DNA from 2 places in the Cryobacterium soli genome. Region 1 is predicted to be linked to the other one. Evidence: predicted binding sites of a transcription regulator. Region 1 holds the regulator's gene; the other holds the start of a gene.
What was found. Region 1 encodes LexA, which represses DNA repair genes until DNA is damaged. Its sites were predicted from a motif close to TCGAACANNTGTTCGA; they were not measured.
Positions count from the first base shown of each region.

Region 1 (7,821 bases):
CCCGGGCGGCATCGGCGGGAACCGGCCTGGCCTCGGCGTTCCAGCGGCGCATCGCGGCGGCCGAGGAGAACACCGGCAGCACGGCACGGCCGTCCGGTCCGGCCACCGTGATGATGGAGAGCTCCTGGGTCTTGTCGACCCGCAGCCCGTGCTCCCCGACAGCGTCGGCCTGCCCGTCGTCGGCGCCGAGCGCGGTGACCAGCGGGATGAGCAGGCGCGCCGATCTGAGGGCGTCGATCACGCCCTCCTCCCCCAGTTCCCTGGCCCGGAACCGGGCGAGCGCATCGAGCAGCACGGCCGGCGCGAGACCGTCGTCGTCGCCGAAGTCGGCGTGGTCGAGCGACCGGCCGGCCCAGGGCTGACCGGCGGAGTCCGCCCCGCCGTCCGGCCGGCCGGTGGAGCCGAGGTTATGCGCCGGAGACATCCAGCGCCTCGGCGAGGGTGAAGGCGCCGGCGTAGAGCGCCTTGCCCACGATCGCGCCCTCCAGGCCGAGCGGAACGAGTTCGCGGAGCGCCGCAATGTCGTCGAGGCTGGCGATGCCGCCCGATGCGATCACGGGGCGGTGGGTGCGCTCCATGACCTCACGCAACAGTTCGATGTTCGGTCCCTTGAGGGTGCCGTCCTTGGTGACATCGGTGACCACATAGCGGGTGCAGCCGGCTTCTTCGAGCCGCTCGAGCACCTGCCACAGGTCGCCGCCGTCCTTCGTCCAGCCGCGGGCGGCGAGAGTCGTGCCGCGCACGTCGAGGCCGACGGCGATGGCGTCGCCGTACTGCGCGATCACGCTGGCGGCCCACTCCGGGTTCTCCAGGGCGGCGGTGCCGAGGTTGATGCGCTTGACGCCGGTGTTCAGGGCCGCCTCGAGCGACTCGTCGTCGCGGATGCCGCCGGAGAGTTCCACATTCACACCGCGGAGCTGCTTGATGACCTTCTTGAGCACGCTCGTGTTGTTGCCCCGCCCGAACGCGGCGTCGAGGTCGACGAGGTGGATCCACTCGGCGCCCTGGTTGGCCCAGTCGAGCGCGGCATCCATCGGGTCGCCGTAGTTGGTCTCGGTGCCGGCCTCACCCTGGGTGAGCCGCACGGCCTTGCCGTCGGCGACGTCGACGGCCGGCAGGAGGACCAGCTTCGGGGTTTTGTTGAACTCGCTCATGGTGGTGCCTTTTCATGATTGTGCGGCCGCATGGTCGGCGGCCGGCGGGTGGGAAGACTAGTCGCGCAGCGTGCCGAGCCAGTTCGACAGCAGGCGGATGCCGGCGTCGCCGCTCTTCTCGGGGTGGAACTGGGTGGCCGTCAGCGGCCCGTTCTCGACCGCGGCCAGGAAGGGTGCGCCGTGGTTGGCCCAGGTGAGCCGGGGAACGGGGAAGGGCGGCATCACGTCGAGCGTCCACTCCTGTGCGGCGTAGGAGTGCACGAAGTAGAAGCGCTCCTCCTCCAGGCCGCGGAAGAGCACCGAGTCGGGGTCGGGCGTGACGGTGTTCCAGCCCATGTGCGGCAGCACCGGCGCCGGCAGCGCCGTGACGGTTCCCGGCCATTCGCCGAGGCCCTCCGACTCGACGCCCCGTTCGACGCCGTGTTCGAACATGACCTGCATGCCCACGCAGATGCCCATCACCGGGCGGCCGCCGGAGAGCCGTTTGTCGATGATGTCGCCGCCGTGCGCATCGTTGAGCGCCGTCATGACCGCGCTGAACGCCCCGACCCCGGGCACCAGCAGGCCGTCGGCCTCGAGCGCGAGCTTGCGGTCACCGGTCAGGGTGACGTCGGCGCCGGCCAGCTCGAGCGCCTTGACGGCCGAGTGCACATTGCCGGTGCCGTAGTCGAGCACGACGACGCTTGTCATAGGGCGCCCTTGGTGGACGGGATGCCGGAGACCAGCGCGTCGTACGCCTTGGCCTGGCGGAAGGCGCGGGCGAAGGCCTTGAACTCCGCCTCGGCGATGTGGTGCGGGTCGCGGCCGCCGACCACGGTGACGTGCACGGTGAGCGCGGCGTTGAAGGCGATGGCCTCGAACACGTGCCGCACCATCGATCCGGTGAAGTGGCCACCGATGAGGTGGAATTCGAACCCGGCCGGCTCGCCCGTGTGCACGAGGTAGGGGCGGCCGGAGATGTCGACGACGGCCTGCACGAGCGCTTCGTCCAGCGGCACGAGGGCGTCGCCGTACCGGGAGATGCCGGACTTGTCGCCGAGGGCCTGCTTGATGGCCTGGCCGAGCACGATGCCGATGTCCTCGACGGTGTGGTGCACATCGATCTCGATGTCGCCCTTGGCATGCACGGTGAGGTCGGTCAGCGAGTGCTTCGCGAAGGCCGTGAGCAGGTGGTCGTAGAACGGCACGCTGGTGTGGATGTCGCTCACCCCGGTGCCGTCCAGATCGATCGACAGGTCGATGCTCGATTCGCTCGTTTCGCGCTGGAGGTGGGCACGGCGAGGCGAGGGCGTGACGTTGGTCATGCGCCTAGTTTATTCGGCTGCCGGGCGCAGCCGCGCGATGGCCGTCAGGAAGGCGCTGGTCTCGGCTTCGGTGCCGGCCGATACGCGCAGGTGACCGGGGATGCCGACGTCGCGGATGAGGATTCCCTCGGCGAGCAGAGCTTCGAAGGTGGCGTGCGGGTCGGTGACCCCGCCGAAGAGCACGAAGTTGCTGCCGCTGCGCAGCGGGCTGAAACCGAGGGCGCGCAGTTCGGTCACCAGGCGGTCCCGCTGCACCCGGATGTCATCGACCATCGCGAGCATCTCACCGGTGTGGGCGAGCGCGGCCACGGCCGCCGCCTGGGTGAGCGCGGACAGGTGGTACGGCAGGCGCACCAGGCGGAGCGCATCCGTGACGGCCGGGTCGGCGGCGAGGTAGCCCAGGCGCACCCCCGCGAAGGCGAAGGCCTTGCTCATGGTGCGGGAGACCAGCAGGCGTTCACGCCCGCGCAAGAGGCTGAGCGCACTCTCCGTGCCGGCGGGGGCGAATTCGGCGTAGGCCTCGTCGACCACCACGATGCCGTCGGTGGCGTCGTAGACCGCCTCGATCGTAGCCAGCGACAGGGGCGTGCCGGTGGGGTTGTTCGGAGAGCAGAGGAACACGATGTCGGGCGAGGTCTCGCGCACCCAGCGGGCGGCGGTCTCCGGCGACAGCTCGTAGTCGGCGTCCCGCCCGCCGGCGATCCAGCGGGTATCGGTGCCGGAGGCGAGGATCGAGTACATCGAATAGGTCGGCGCGAAGCCGAGCAGGGAACGGCCCGGTCCGCCGAAGGCCTGCAGCACCTGCTGCAGCACCTCGTTGGAGCCATTGGCGGCCCAGATGTTGTCGCGGGTGAGGCCGTGGCCGAGGTAGCCGGCGAGATCGTCGCGCAGCTGGGTGAACTCCCGGTCGGGGTAGCGATTCACGGTCAGGATCGCGGCGGCGAGGGCCTCGGCGATGTCCGCGGCGACCTTCGGCGGAATCGGGTGGGTGTTCTCGTTCACGTTCAGCGCCACCGGCACGTGCAGCTGCGGTGCACCGTAAGGGATTTGTCCGCGGAGGTTGGCGCGCAGGGGCAGGTCGTCGAGGCTGGTCACCCGAACAAGCTTAGTTGCGTGCGCTGGGGACCTCTCCCGGCGGCTGCCGGGAGGTGTCGGCTCAGTAGCCGGCGGGGAGGGCCAGGCGCTGGCCGGGCTGCACGGCGTCGGACGCGAGCTGGTTGAGGTTGACGATGTCGGCTATGACGTCGCGCGGGTCCTGGGTGGGGGCGATGGACTCGGCCAGCTGCCAGAGCGACTGTCCGGATTCGATGGTGACGTAGTCGAACGCCGCCGCTCCGACTCCGGTCGTGCCCTCTGCGGCAGCGACGCCGCCGTTCACGGCGACGACGATGGAACCGAGCACCAGCGGCAGTGCCGCGAGGGTCGTGAAGACGATCCGGCCACGGCGGGTGAGCCGCAGGTGGGTGCGCGGGGCGGATGCGACCTGGGTGGCGTTCTCGCGGCTGTCGCCGACGATGCTCAGCCGTGGGGCGTTCGGGCGAGAAGTGTTCGAACCTCCGGTACCCGAACCGGGCTTTAGTGCGTATGCTGCGCTCATGTCAGACCTCCTGGTAACGCATCCGGCCCTCGGCCGGGAGGGCCGGATGCGAATCTATGTTCCGAATATAACTTCGAATGTTCGAACAATCAACCCTGTTTGCGGATAATATATAGACGGATTCGGCAACACACTCGAATGCATGTCTAGAAACCGTCGCTGTTTGGCTACAGTTTCGATTGGGTAGCTGTACTCAAACAGAGACCTCCGACATTGGCTCCAGCAGGCCTCATCAGCAGCAGATCGCCGGCCGGAATCACCAGCCGGAGAGACCCACCGGCCAGCCATGAACACCGGCCGGCCGGGCTCACCAGCCAGACCTACTCACCGCCAGACCAAGCAGAGGAGCGACAACGTGGCCCAGCAGAGCACACCTCGGGACAAAGGCACCACGCGGCGCCGTAAGACCCTGAGTGACAAACAGCGTGCCGTCATGGACGTCATCCAGCGCTCGGTGCGCGACCGCGGGTATCCGCCGAGCATGCGGGAGATCGGCGACGCCGTGGGCCTCTCTTCTCTGTCGAGCGTGACGCACCAGCTCCACCAGCTGCAGCTGAGCGGGTACCTGCGCCGCGACCCCAACCGGCCGCGCGCGCTCGAGGTGCTCATCGAGGTGCCGCAGTCAGGCGACGACGTCGTGCCCGGCGCACCCGATGACTATCAGGCCGGCATCCAGGTGGGTGACGCGGCGATGGTGCCGCTCGTCGGCCGCATCGCCGCCGGTATCCCGATCATGGCCGACCAGCAGATCGACGAGATCTTCCCGCTCCCCCGCCAGCTGGTGGGCAAGGGCGAACTGTTCATGCTCAAGGTGGTCGGTGAGTCGATGATCGACGCCGCGATCTGCGATGGCGACTGGGTGGTCATCCGCCAGCAGAAGACGGCCGAGAACGGCGAGATCGTCGCCGCGATGCTCGACGGTGAGGCCACCGTCAAGGTGTTCCGCCAGCGCGACGGCCACACCTGGCTGCTGCCCCGCAACACCAACTTCGAGCCCATCCTGGGCGACTACGCCGAGGTTCTCGGCAAGGTCGTCGCCGTGCTCCGGTCGGTCTAAGCAGCTTCCCTGCCCGAAACAGGCCCGGCTCCCCCACGGGGAGCCGGGCCTGTTCGCGTTCGGTGCGCTGGGTGCGCTGCCGGGATCAGACCAGCGTCGCCCGCACGGCGCGGGTGGCGTCCACGATGTTGCGGAGCGACTCGACGGTCTCCGCGTACCCGCGGGTCTTCAACCCGCAGTCCGGGTTCACCCAGACCTGGCGGGCGGGGATCGATTCGAGGGCCCGCTCGAGCAGCTCGGTGATCTCGGCCACGCCGGGCACCCGCGGCGAGTGGATGTCGTAGACGCCCGGGCCGATGCCGTGGTCGAAGCCGCTGGTCTGGATGTCCGCCACGACCTCCATCTTCGACCGCGCCGCCTCGATGCTGGTCACGTCGGCATCCAGGTTGCGGATGGCGTCGATGACGACGCCGAATTCTGAGTAGCAGAGGTGGGTGTGGATCTGCGTCGCGTCGGCCACCCCGGCCGTGGCCAGCCGGAACGAGCCCACCGACCAGTCCAGGTAGTCGGCGTGGTCCTTCTTCTTCAGCGGCAGCAGTTCCCGCAGGGCGGGCTCGTCGACCTGCACCACCTGGATGCCCGCGGCCTCCAGGTCGCCGATCTCGTCGCGCAACGCCAGCGCCACCTGGCGGGCGGTCTCCCCCAGCGGCTGGTCGTCACGCACGAACGACCAGGCCAGGATGGTGACCGGTCCGGTGAGCATGCCCTTCACGGGCTTCTCGGTGAGGCTCTGGGTGTAGCTGGACCACTCAACCGTGATCGGCGCCGGGCGGGACACGTCGCCCCAGAGGATCGACGGGCGCGTGCACCGGCTGCCGTAGGACTGCACCCAGCCGTTTTCGGTGACGGCGAAGCCGTCGAGGTTCTCGGCGAAGTACTGCACCATGTCGTTCCGTTCGGGTTCGCCGTGCACAAGCACGTCCAAGCCGAGGTCCTCCTGGAGCTGCACGACCCGGCCGATCTCGGCGCGCATGAGTTCCTGGTAGTCGGCGGGGGCGAGCTCGCCGGAGACCAGGCGGGCGCGGGCGCGGCGGATCTCGCCGGTCTGCGGGAACGACCCGATCGTCGTAGTCGGCAGCGGCGGCAGAGCGAGCACAGCCTCCTGCGCGGCCAGACGGGTCTCGTAGTCGCCGCGACTGAAGTCGGCCGGAGTGAGCGAATCGAGCCTGGCGCGCACAGCGCCGTCGCGTACCCCCGGTGACACCCGGCGGGCGGCGAGAGAGGCCGTGGCGGCGTCGAGGTCGGCCTGGATGGCCGCTTGGCCCTTGGTGAGGCCACGGGCCAGGGTGGCGATCTGGCCGATCTTCTGGTCGGCGAAGGCGAGCCATCCGACAAGGTCCGCGCCGAGCGTGCTCTCGTCGGTCACGTCGTGCGGCAGGTGCAGCAGGGAGGTCGAGCTGGACACGGCGATCTTGTCGCTCAGCGCGCTGAGCCGGCCGACGGTCTCGAAGGCCGCCGCGAGGTCGCCGCGCCAGATGTTGTGGCCGTCGATCACGCCGGCGACCAGGACGGTGTCGCCCAGCCCGGCCGGGCTGGTGGGCACCGTGCCGCGCACGAGATCGAGTCCGATCGCCTCGACCGCGGATGCGGCCAGCACGGGCAGCGCGTCATCCAGGCTGCCGTAGGGTGCTGCCACGAACAGCGCGGGCCTGTTCGGGACGGCGCCGAGCACAGCGTAGGCCCGCGCGAGGGCCGCCAGGGCGGTGTCCCGCGGGATGTCGATGCTCTCACTGACCAGTCCGGGCTCGTCCAGCTGCACCCACTCGGCGCCCGCAGCGGCAAGGCGTTCGATCAGCGTCGCGTACACGGGCAGCAGGTCGTCCAGGCGGTCGAGCGGGTGGAACCCGGCCGGGGTGTCGCTCGACGGCTTGGCGAGGAGTAGGAACGTGACCGGGCCGACGATGACCGGGCGGGTGAGGAATCCGGCGGCCACTGCCTCCTCGAATTCGCGCACGATGCGGTCGCTGGCGAGCGAGAAGGTGGTCTCCGGGCCGATCTCCGGCACCAGGTAGTGGTAGTTGGAGTCGAACCACTTGGTCATCTCCAACGGCAGGTTCTCTCCCGCGCCGCGCGCCAGGGTGAAGTATCCGGCCAGGTCGAGGTGACCGTCGGCGTCGACGAGGTCGGCGAACCGGGCGGGGATGGCGCCGACGGTGACCGCCGCATCCAGCACCTGATCGTAGAAGGAGAAACTCTCCGGGATCGACGAGTCGGTGCGCCCCAGGCCCAGCCCGACGAGCCGTTCCCTGGTGGTGTTCCGGAGCGCCGCGGCGGTGGCCTCGAGCTCATCGGCGTCGATCCGGCCGGCCCAGAACGATTCGACAGCCTTCTTGAGTTCGCGGCGGCGCCCGATTCTCGGGTAGCCGAGGATCGTTCCGGTGGGGAATGCGGAAACGGTGGTGGTCATCAGTAGTCCTTCGTGGAGTGAGTACCGGCAGTGGCGCTGGCAGCGGGGCTGGTGGAGGCAAAGGTCGAGGGCGGGCACTGGGATGCGGCAACCGGTGCGGCCGGCGCGAGCGCCCCCGCCCGGTCGAGAACGGCGAGCACGGTCTCGTGCTGGTTGAAGGCATAGAGGTGCAGGCCGGGAGCGCCGCCCGCGATGAGTTTCTCGGCCAGCGCGGCGGCATGGCTGATGCCGATCTCCCGCTGGCCTTCGACGGTGGGTTCCACTTCGAGCTGGATGGACAGCTCGGCGGGCAGCTCCTCGCC
Region 1 covers NZ_CP030033.1:1,047,347-1,055,167, forward strand. Annotated here, with positions in the region: gene DOE79_RS04785 (SseB family protein) at 1-424, opposite strand, end outside; gene priA (bifunctional 1-(5-phosphoribosyl)-5-((5-phosphoribosylamino)methylideneamino)imidazole-4-carboxamide isomerase/phosphoribosylanthranilate isomerase PriA) at 408-1,154, opposite strand; gene hisH (imidazole glycerol phosphate synthase subunit HisH) at 1,212-1,844, opposite strand; gene hisB (imidazoleglycerol-phosphate dehydratase HisB) at 1,841-2,458, opposite strand; gene DOE79_RS04805 (histidinol-phosphate transaminase) at 2,468-3,553, opposite strand; gene DOE79_RS04810 (LysM peptidoglycan-binding domain-containing protein) at 3,615-4,055, opposite strand; gene lexA (transcriptional repressor LexA) at 4,489-5,112, shown strand; gene metE (5-methyltetrahydropteroyltriglutamate--homocysteine S-methyltransferase) at 5,198-7,519, opposite strand; gene DOE79_RS04825 (methylenetetrahydrofolate reductase) at 7,519-7,821, opposite strand, start outside.

Region 2 (7,821 bases), 900 kb from region 1:
TTCCGCTGGTCGAGCCTGTCGAGACCCCGCGACCCGTCGCGTGAACCCGCGCTAGTAGGTCTCGCGTCCGGCCTCGTCTGACGCCGCCAGCCGGTAGCCCACCCCGCGCACGGTCTCCAGCCAGCGCGGCGCGGTGAGGCTGTCGCCGAGCTTGCGGCGCAGGTTGCTCAGGTGCGCCTCGACGGCCCGCTTGTCGGCCTCGTTGACGTAGTACGAGGTCACGTAGCTCTCACCGCGCAGCAGCAGCGCCAGGTCGGCCTTGCTGCGCACCCGGCGCTTGGACTCGAGCAGCGCGGCCAGCAGGTCGAACTCGGTGCGGGTGAGGTCGAGCTCGGCCGAGCCGAGCATCGCCAGGCGCATGTCGTTGCTCAACCGCAGCCCGTTGTGCTCGATCCAGTCGTCGGCGCGTTCGTCGGCCACGGCGCTGTCGTTGGACACAATGACGGTGGGCGCGGCGGCGGACACATACTCCACCGACACGGGCACCGGGGCCAGGGTCGGGATGACCTCGGCCGGGGGAGCGGCCACCGGCGTCGGCGGCACGTAGGCGGGGGTGTACGGAATCTCGGCGGGAGCAGGCGTGGCCTGCACCTGGACTACCGGAGCGGCGGGCGCGGGCTGGGCGGTCGGAGTATCCGCCGGGTCGCCGGCTGTCGCCGGCGCCGAAGCCAGCCGGGGGCGGCGCAGCATGGCGTCGATGCGGGCGCGCAATTCACGGGGGCGGAACGGCTTGGTGAGGTAGTCGTCCGCGCCGGCCTCGAGGCCCTGCAGCGTGTCGATCTCTTCGTCGCGAGCGGTGAGCATCACCAGGTACGTCGAGCTGAACGCCCGGATGCGCTTGGCGGTTTCGAAGCCGTCCATGCCGGGCATGCTCACATCGAGCGTGGTCACAATGGGGTCGTAGGCGCGCACGGCACGCACGCCATCGAGGCCGTTGCTCGTTGCGATCGCGTCGAATCCGGCCTGTGTGAGCACGGCTTCGAGCAGATGCCGGATATCCGCGTCATCCTCGATGATCACCGCTACCCTGCGTGTTTCTCCAGACGATGACATACCTGAGGATCTTACTCGCCCTGAGCATCCATCAATACCTAGCTGAGGGTCACCAGCCCGCGGCGGCGGCCAGCTGCAGGGCCCGCTCCGGCCACCACTCGCCGGCGGCGGGGCCGTTGTTGCAGGTGCCGTCGCTTTCGCCGGGCTCCTTCACCCAGAGGTTGGCGTCGCGCAGCCCGTCATCGGTGGTGGCTTCGGGGGTCGCGCCGAGTGCCCGTCCGGTGGGGTTGCACCACTCGCCGTTGCTCCCCGCGCCATTGCGGGAGGTGTCGACGATGAAGTGGGCGCCGTTGGTGAGCGCGGAGACGGCCTCGCCGAAGGCCTGTTCGGCGGCCGAGTCGTTGTAGTTGGAGACGTTGGTGGCGAAGCCGCGCACGTTCTGCACGCCGGCCTGGTTGAGCAGGTTGGCGGTGGTGGCCGCATCGAGCCAGTCGGAGTGGCCCGCGTCGAGGTACACCGTGGCGAGGGTGCCCTGCAGGGCGGCGACGCCCTGTTGGATCTGCGCCACCCGCTGGGGCACGTTGCCGCACTGCTGGGCGAGGGCGAGCGCATCCGGTTCGAGAATGACGACGGCCGCGCGGGTGTCGAGGGCAGTGGCGATCGACTCGACCCAGATCGGGTAGTCGCTCTCCGACAGGCCGCCGGTCGAGAAGTTGCCGCAGTCGCGGTCGGGGATGCCGTAGATCACGAACACGGGCAGCTGACCGGCCGCCGCCGCGGCATCCGCGATCGCGGCGACGTCGGCACGCACTGTGTCCATCGGGTATCGCTCCGGCAGCAGCCAGATCGCCGCGGGCTGGTCTGCCAGGCGGGTGAGGGTGGCGGCGTCGGCGGACCCCGGGTCGGCCGCGGCGGCGGCCACCCGGGCCGTTGAATCCGGATTGGTATAGAAGGTCGCCCCGGCGAGGGGGTTGCTGCGCATCGCTTCGACGGCGGTGATCGCGAAGCTGCCGATGAACAGGCCCAGCGCGACGATCGGAGCGGCGAGGGCGATGATGCCCAGGGAGAGGCCGAGACGGCTTCCGGTGGATTCCATTTGGCCACCCTATACGTCGGCGTGCGCCCCGGCGTACGTGTGGGGTGCGCGTGGGTGCGCCTGGTTGCCGCAGGCTCCGGCGGACCCGCTCATCCCGCGGGTTAGAGTAAGAGCGTGAATTCAGAAAAGGTCGATGTCGCCCTGATTGGCGGGGGCATCATGAGTGCCACCCTGGCCACCCTGCTCGCCGAACTGCAGCCCGACTGGAACATCCAGGTCTACGAGCGCCTCGGCGAACTCGCTCAGGAGAGCTCCAACCCCTGGAACAACGCCGGTACCGGCCACGCAGCGCTCTGCGAGCTCAATTACATGCCGCAGGCGGCGGACGGCTCGGTGACACCGGAGAAGGCGGTGGCGATCAACGAGCAGTTCCAGATCAGCCGCCAGCTCTGGTCGCACCTCGTTGAGACGGGTGTGCTGCCCGAGCCCGAGAAGTTCATCAACTCCACCCCGCACATGACCTTCGTGCACGGCTCCTCCAGCGTGGACTACCTGCGCAAGCGCCGTGACGCGCTCGCCGACCAGCCGCTGTTCGCCGGTCTGGAGTACAGCGAGGACCCCGCCGTCATCGGCCAGTGGACGCCGCTGCTCACCAAGAAGCGCGCCGCCACCCAGAAGATCGCGGCGACCCGCATCGACTCCGGCACCGACGTGGACTTCGGCGCGGTCACCCGGTACCTCTTCGACTCGCTCCAGAAGCGCGGCGTGAAGGTGCATCTCAACCAGCAGGTCACCACCCTCAAGCAGCAGGACGACGGTTCCTGGAAACTCAAGCTGCTCAGCCTGGTGGGCCGGTACACCAACACCGTCGAGGCCAAGTTCGTCTTCGTCGGCGCCGGCGGGGGAGCCCTCGCGCTGCTGCAGAAGAGTGGCATCCCCGAGATCAAGGGCTTCGGCGGCTTCCCCATCAGCGGCCAGTTCCTGCGCACCAGCAACCCCGCCATCGTGGCGCAGCACCAGGCCAAGGTGTACGGCAAGGCCGCCGTAGGCGCGCCGCCGATGTCGGTGCCGCACCTCGACACGCGGGTGGTGGATGGCGAGACCTCCTTGCTCTTCGGCCCGTTCGCCGGGTTCAGCCCCAAGTTCCTCAAGCGCAGCACCTGGTTCGACCTGCCGTTCTCGGTGCGTCCGCACAACCTCGTGCCCATGCTCGCGGTGGCCAAGAACAACTTCGGCCTGATGAAGTATCTGATCGGCGAGGTCTTCGCCTCCCGGAGGGCCAAGCTCGAGGCGCTGCGGGAGTTCATGCCCACCGCGCAGGCCAAGGACTGGGAGCTCATCACCGCCGGGCAGCGCGTGCAGGTGATGAAGAAGGACGCCAAGGCCGGCGGCGTGCTGCAGTTCGGCACCGAGGTCATCACCTCCGCCGACGGCAGCATCGCGGGCCTGCTCGGGGCATCGCCGGGTGCATCCACCGCCGCGCCGATCATGGTGGACCTGCTCAAGCGCTGCTTCCCCAGCGATTACTCCCGCTGGGAGCCGCAGCTGCGCGAAATGATCCCCAGCCTGGGCACCAAACTCTCCGACAACCCCGCGGCCGCTGCAGCCAGCCTGGCCGCCACCGCCAAGACCTTGCACCTGACCGCGTAGCCCGCTCCGGTCGGCGGCGACCCATCCGTTGGTCGAGCTTGTCGAGGCCTGGCGACGGGATCTCGACAAGCTCGATCACCGAGTGGTTGCACCCTTGTCTTCAAGCGTTAGAGACCCCGTGCCCCGTCCGCTGATCGAGCCTGTCGCGACCTCGCGACCCGATCTCGACGCGCTCGATCTGCGAGTGGCCGGAATACTTCGCCCTGCCCGAAGCTTGGGTCCACAGTGAGCACTAGCGACGACACCCGGGCAACGTCCATCCGATGAGCGTGGATAGACGGGACGTCGGCTTCCGGTCCGAACGCGGGCCCATCCTCATCGCCCTGATGCTGACGACCGGGCTTGTCGCCATCGAGTCGACGATCCTTGCCACGGCGGTGCCCTCCATCGTGAAGGACATCGGCGGTTTTTCGCAGTTCCCGTGGCTGTTCTCCATCTACCTGCTCGCCCAAGCGGTGTCGGTGCCGGTGTACGCGAAGCTCTCCGATGTCATCGGCCGCAAGCCGATCCTCCTGTTCGGCATCGGGATCTTCCTGCTCGGCTCGATCCTGTGCGGATTCGCCTGGAGCATGCCCGCCCTGATCGCCTTCCGGGCCGTGCAGGGCCTGGGCGCCGGCGCCATCCTGCCGATGTCGGTCACCATCGCCGGCGATATCTACACCGTGGCCGAGCGCGCCAAGACCCAGGGCTACCTCGCCAGCGTGTGGGCGGTGTCCTCCGTGGTCGGCCCCACCCTCGGCGGGGTGTTCGCCGAATTCTCGTCGTGGCGCTGGATCTTCTTCATCAACATTCCCCTGTGCCTCCTGGCGGCGGGGATGCTCATGCGCACCTTCCACGAGACCATCCAGCACCGCAAGCACAAGGTGGATTACCTCGGGGCCACCCTGCTGATGCTCGCGCTGAGCGCCCTGCTCCTGGCGGTGCTCGAGGGCGGCCAGGCCTGGGCATGGGGCTCGCCACAGAGCATCGGCGTCTTCGGCGCCGGCGCACTGCTGCTGATCGCCTTCGTGTTCGCCGAGCGCCGGGCGGCCGAACCGGTGCTGCCGATGTGGGTGTTCTCGCGGCGGGTGGTGCTGACCAGCTCGCTGATCGGTCTGGGCGTCGGTGCCATCATGCTGGGGCTGACCTCGTTCGTGCCGACGTACCTGGAGGGCTCGCTCGGCGTCACCCCGATCCTCGGCGGTCTGGCCGTCGCGGCCCTGACCATCGGCTGGCCGATCTCGGCATCCCAGTCGGGGCGGCTCTACCTGCGGATCGGCTTCCGCGCCACCGTGCTGATCGGCCTGGCCATCACCGTTCTCGGAACGGTGACCCTGGCCCTCACCGCGGCAACCCCCGCGGTGGCCACCGTGGCCGTCTCGTGCTTCGTGATCGGCCTCGGACTGGGCCTGGTGGCCACGCCATCGATGATCGCCGCCCAGTCGAGCGTCGAGTGGGACGAACGCGGGGTCGTCACCGGAACAAACATGTTCTCCCGCTCGATCGGCAGCGCCGTGGGCGTGGCGATCTTCGGCGCCCTCGCCAACGCGATCTACGCGCTGCCGGGCAACACCGGCCACGGCCCCGAGGCCATCACGGCCGCGTCATCCGCCGTGTTCGTCGCCCTCGCGATCACCGCGGTCGCGACCGTGGCGGCGGCCTTCTACATGCCCCGCACCAAGCCGCTCGGCTTCGACCCCGAGCCAGTCACCCCCTAGCCGCCCGCTGCCGCCATCCGGTGTGCATAACTCCTGCAGTTTTTCTGAAATGGGTCCAAAACCGGTTGTTTGGGCTAGGTGTGGCGGGGATTGCACGAGTTATGCCGCCCCGTCGTCGTCGGGTCCGGCTCTGGCGGATGCCGTCAGCCCGCTTGCATCAAAATCGAACGTGTGTTCGACTAGTGGCATGCGCTGGAGTGGACAGGAACTGACGACCGAGCAGGCCGGGGCCCTGCCCGGCCTCGCCCGGCTGAACAACCTGGTGCGGAGCGTCCGCACCCCCGAGTTCGACGGCATCACGTTCCACGAGGTGCTCGCCAAGTCCGCCCTCAACCGGGTCCCCGGCCAGAGCGCGATGCCCTTCGGCTGGACGATCAACCCGTACCGGGGCTGTTCCCATGCGTGCACCTATTGCCTGAGCCCTGAAACCCTCATCCTGATGGCAGACGGGCGGCAAAAGCCCCTGTGGGACGTCAAAGTCGGCGAGGCCATCATCGGCACACGAGTGGAGGGGTCTTATCGTCGCTTCGTGCAGACCACCGTGCTTGCGGCTTGGAACACGCGCAAGCGGGGCCACCGGATCACTCTGGGCGACGGTACGGAGATTGTGGCGAGCGGCGACCACCGCTTTCTCACCGAGCGAGGCTGGAAGTTCGTCACCGGCTCGATGAGCGGCGATGGGCAACGTCCGTATCTCACCACGAACAATAAGTTGATGGGCTTCGGGCTCAATGGACTCACCGAGACAACTCAGCCCCAATACTTTGCGCCCAGTTATAGGCGGGGTTACCTGACGGGGATGATACGAGGCGACGGCATGATGATCTCCCGTGATTATCCGCGTCGGACGGGAGGCGGTAGCAAGGTGCGGCTGTTCAGGCTCGCATCGGCTGATCCTGAAGCGCTCAACCGCACCCGCCTGTTTCTCGACCAGGAAGACATCCACACGCTAACGCGGCCCTTTTCAGCCGCCTCCGAAACGCGGCGGGCGATCAACTCGATCTACTCGGGAAAGGCGGCGAACTACGCCCAGATCACCACACTGATTGCGTGGCCCGAGTCGCCGGATGTGGATTGGCATGCTGGGTATCTTGCGGGCGTGTTCGACGCCGAGGGATCGTGTTCGCAGGGAGTTCTGCGCATCAGCAACAAAGACGATGCGATTCTCGCCAACATTCAGAGGTCCATGGAGGTGCTGGGAATCGATCACGTGCTCGAGGACGCGAGACCGAATGGTGTTCGCTGCGTTCGAGTGACCGGTGGGCTGGCGATGCGGTCGAAGTTTTTTAACCTGAGCGGCCCTGCCATCGACCGTAAGCTCCCCATCGCTGGCAGAGCCGTCAAATCGGATGCCAAGCTTCAGATCGTGTCGATTGAAGACCTCGGCGCCACCATGGACATGATCGACATCACCACGGGCACCGGAGACTTCATCGCCAATGGCATCGTCAGTCACAATTGCTTTGCTCGCCCCACCCACAACTACCTCGACCTCGACGCCGGCAAGGACTTCGACAACGAGATCATCGTCAAGGTGAACGTGGCCGAGGTGCTCCGCAAGGAACTCGCCAAACCCAGCTGGGGCAAGCATCCGGTGGCGCTGGGAACCAACACCGACCCGTACCAGCGCGCCGAGGGGCGTTACCGGCTGATGCCGGGCATCATCGCGGCGCTCGCCGACTCCGGCACCCCGTTCTCTATCCTCACGAAGGGCACCCTGCTGCGCCGCGACCTGGACCTGCTCGCTGAGGCCAGCCGGCAGGTGCCCGTGGACCTGGCGCTGTCGATCGCGATCTACGACGACGCGTTGCAGCAGGCCGTGGAGCCGGGCACCCCGAGCACGAAGGCCCGGCTGGCGACGGTCACCGCGATCCGCGAGAAGGGGATGGACTGCTCGGTGTTCATGATGCCGATCCTGCCGTTCCTCACCGACACCCGCGCCCACCTCGACGAGGCCATGCGGCAGGCCAAGGCCGCCGGTGCCACCGGGGTGCTCTACAGCGCCCTGTACCTCAAGCCCGGGGTGAAGGAGTGGTACTTCCACTGGCTCGAGCAGGACCACCCCGAGCTGATGCCCCGATACCGCGAGCTCTACAAACGCGGCGCCTACGCCCCCAAGGAGTACCGTCAGTGGCTGGCCGAGCGCATCCACCCGCTGCTGCGCGCGCACGGGCTTGAGCGGCGCCGGGAGGACCCGGCGACCGGCGGCATCCGCTCGATGGCCTTGACCGGCGTGCCCGCGAGCGAAGGCGCCGGCCCGCAGGACAGCTTGGAGGTCCCTCTTTCCCTCATCGCCGCGGAGCTGCCCATGAATGTGGAACCGACCCTTTTCTGAACGTCCACTCGCGGGCACCAGCCTTGTTTGGTGGTTTGACGCTACCGTCGGTATTCCCATCTGGTCGAACGGCGCGGCGCGGCGTGGGTGGACGCTGTCGAGGCGGTTGC
Region 2 covers NZ_CP030033.1:1,947,506-1,955,326, reverse strand. Annotated here, with positions in the region: gene DOE79_RS08950 (response regulator transcription factor) at 52-1,020, opposite strand; gene DOE79_RS08945 (glycoside hydrolase family 6 protein) at 1,103-2,089, opposite strand; gene DOE79_RS08940 (malate:quinone oxidoreductase) at 2,249-3,679, shown strand; gene DOE79_RS08935 (MDR family MFS transporter) at 3,943-5,376, shown strand; gene DOE79_RS20735 (intein-containing Rv2578c family radical SAM protein) at 5,564-7,711, shown strand.
Region 2: DOE79_RS20735 (intein-containing Rv2578c family radical SAM protein) is a predicted target of LexA. The motif match lies at 5,540-5,555, and genes of this name have one in related genera.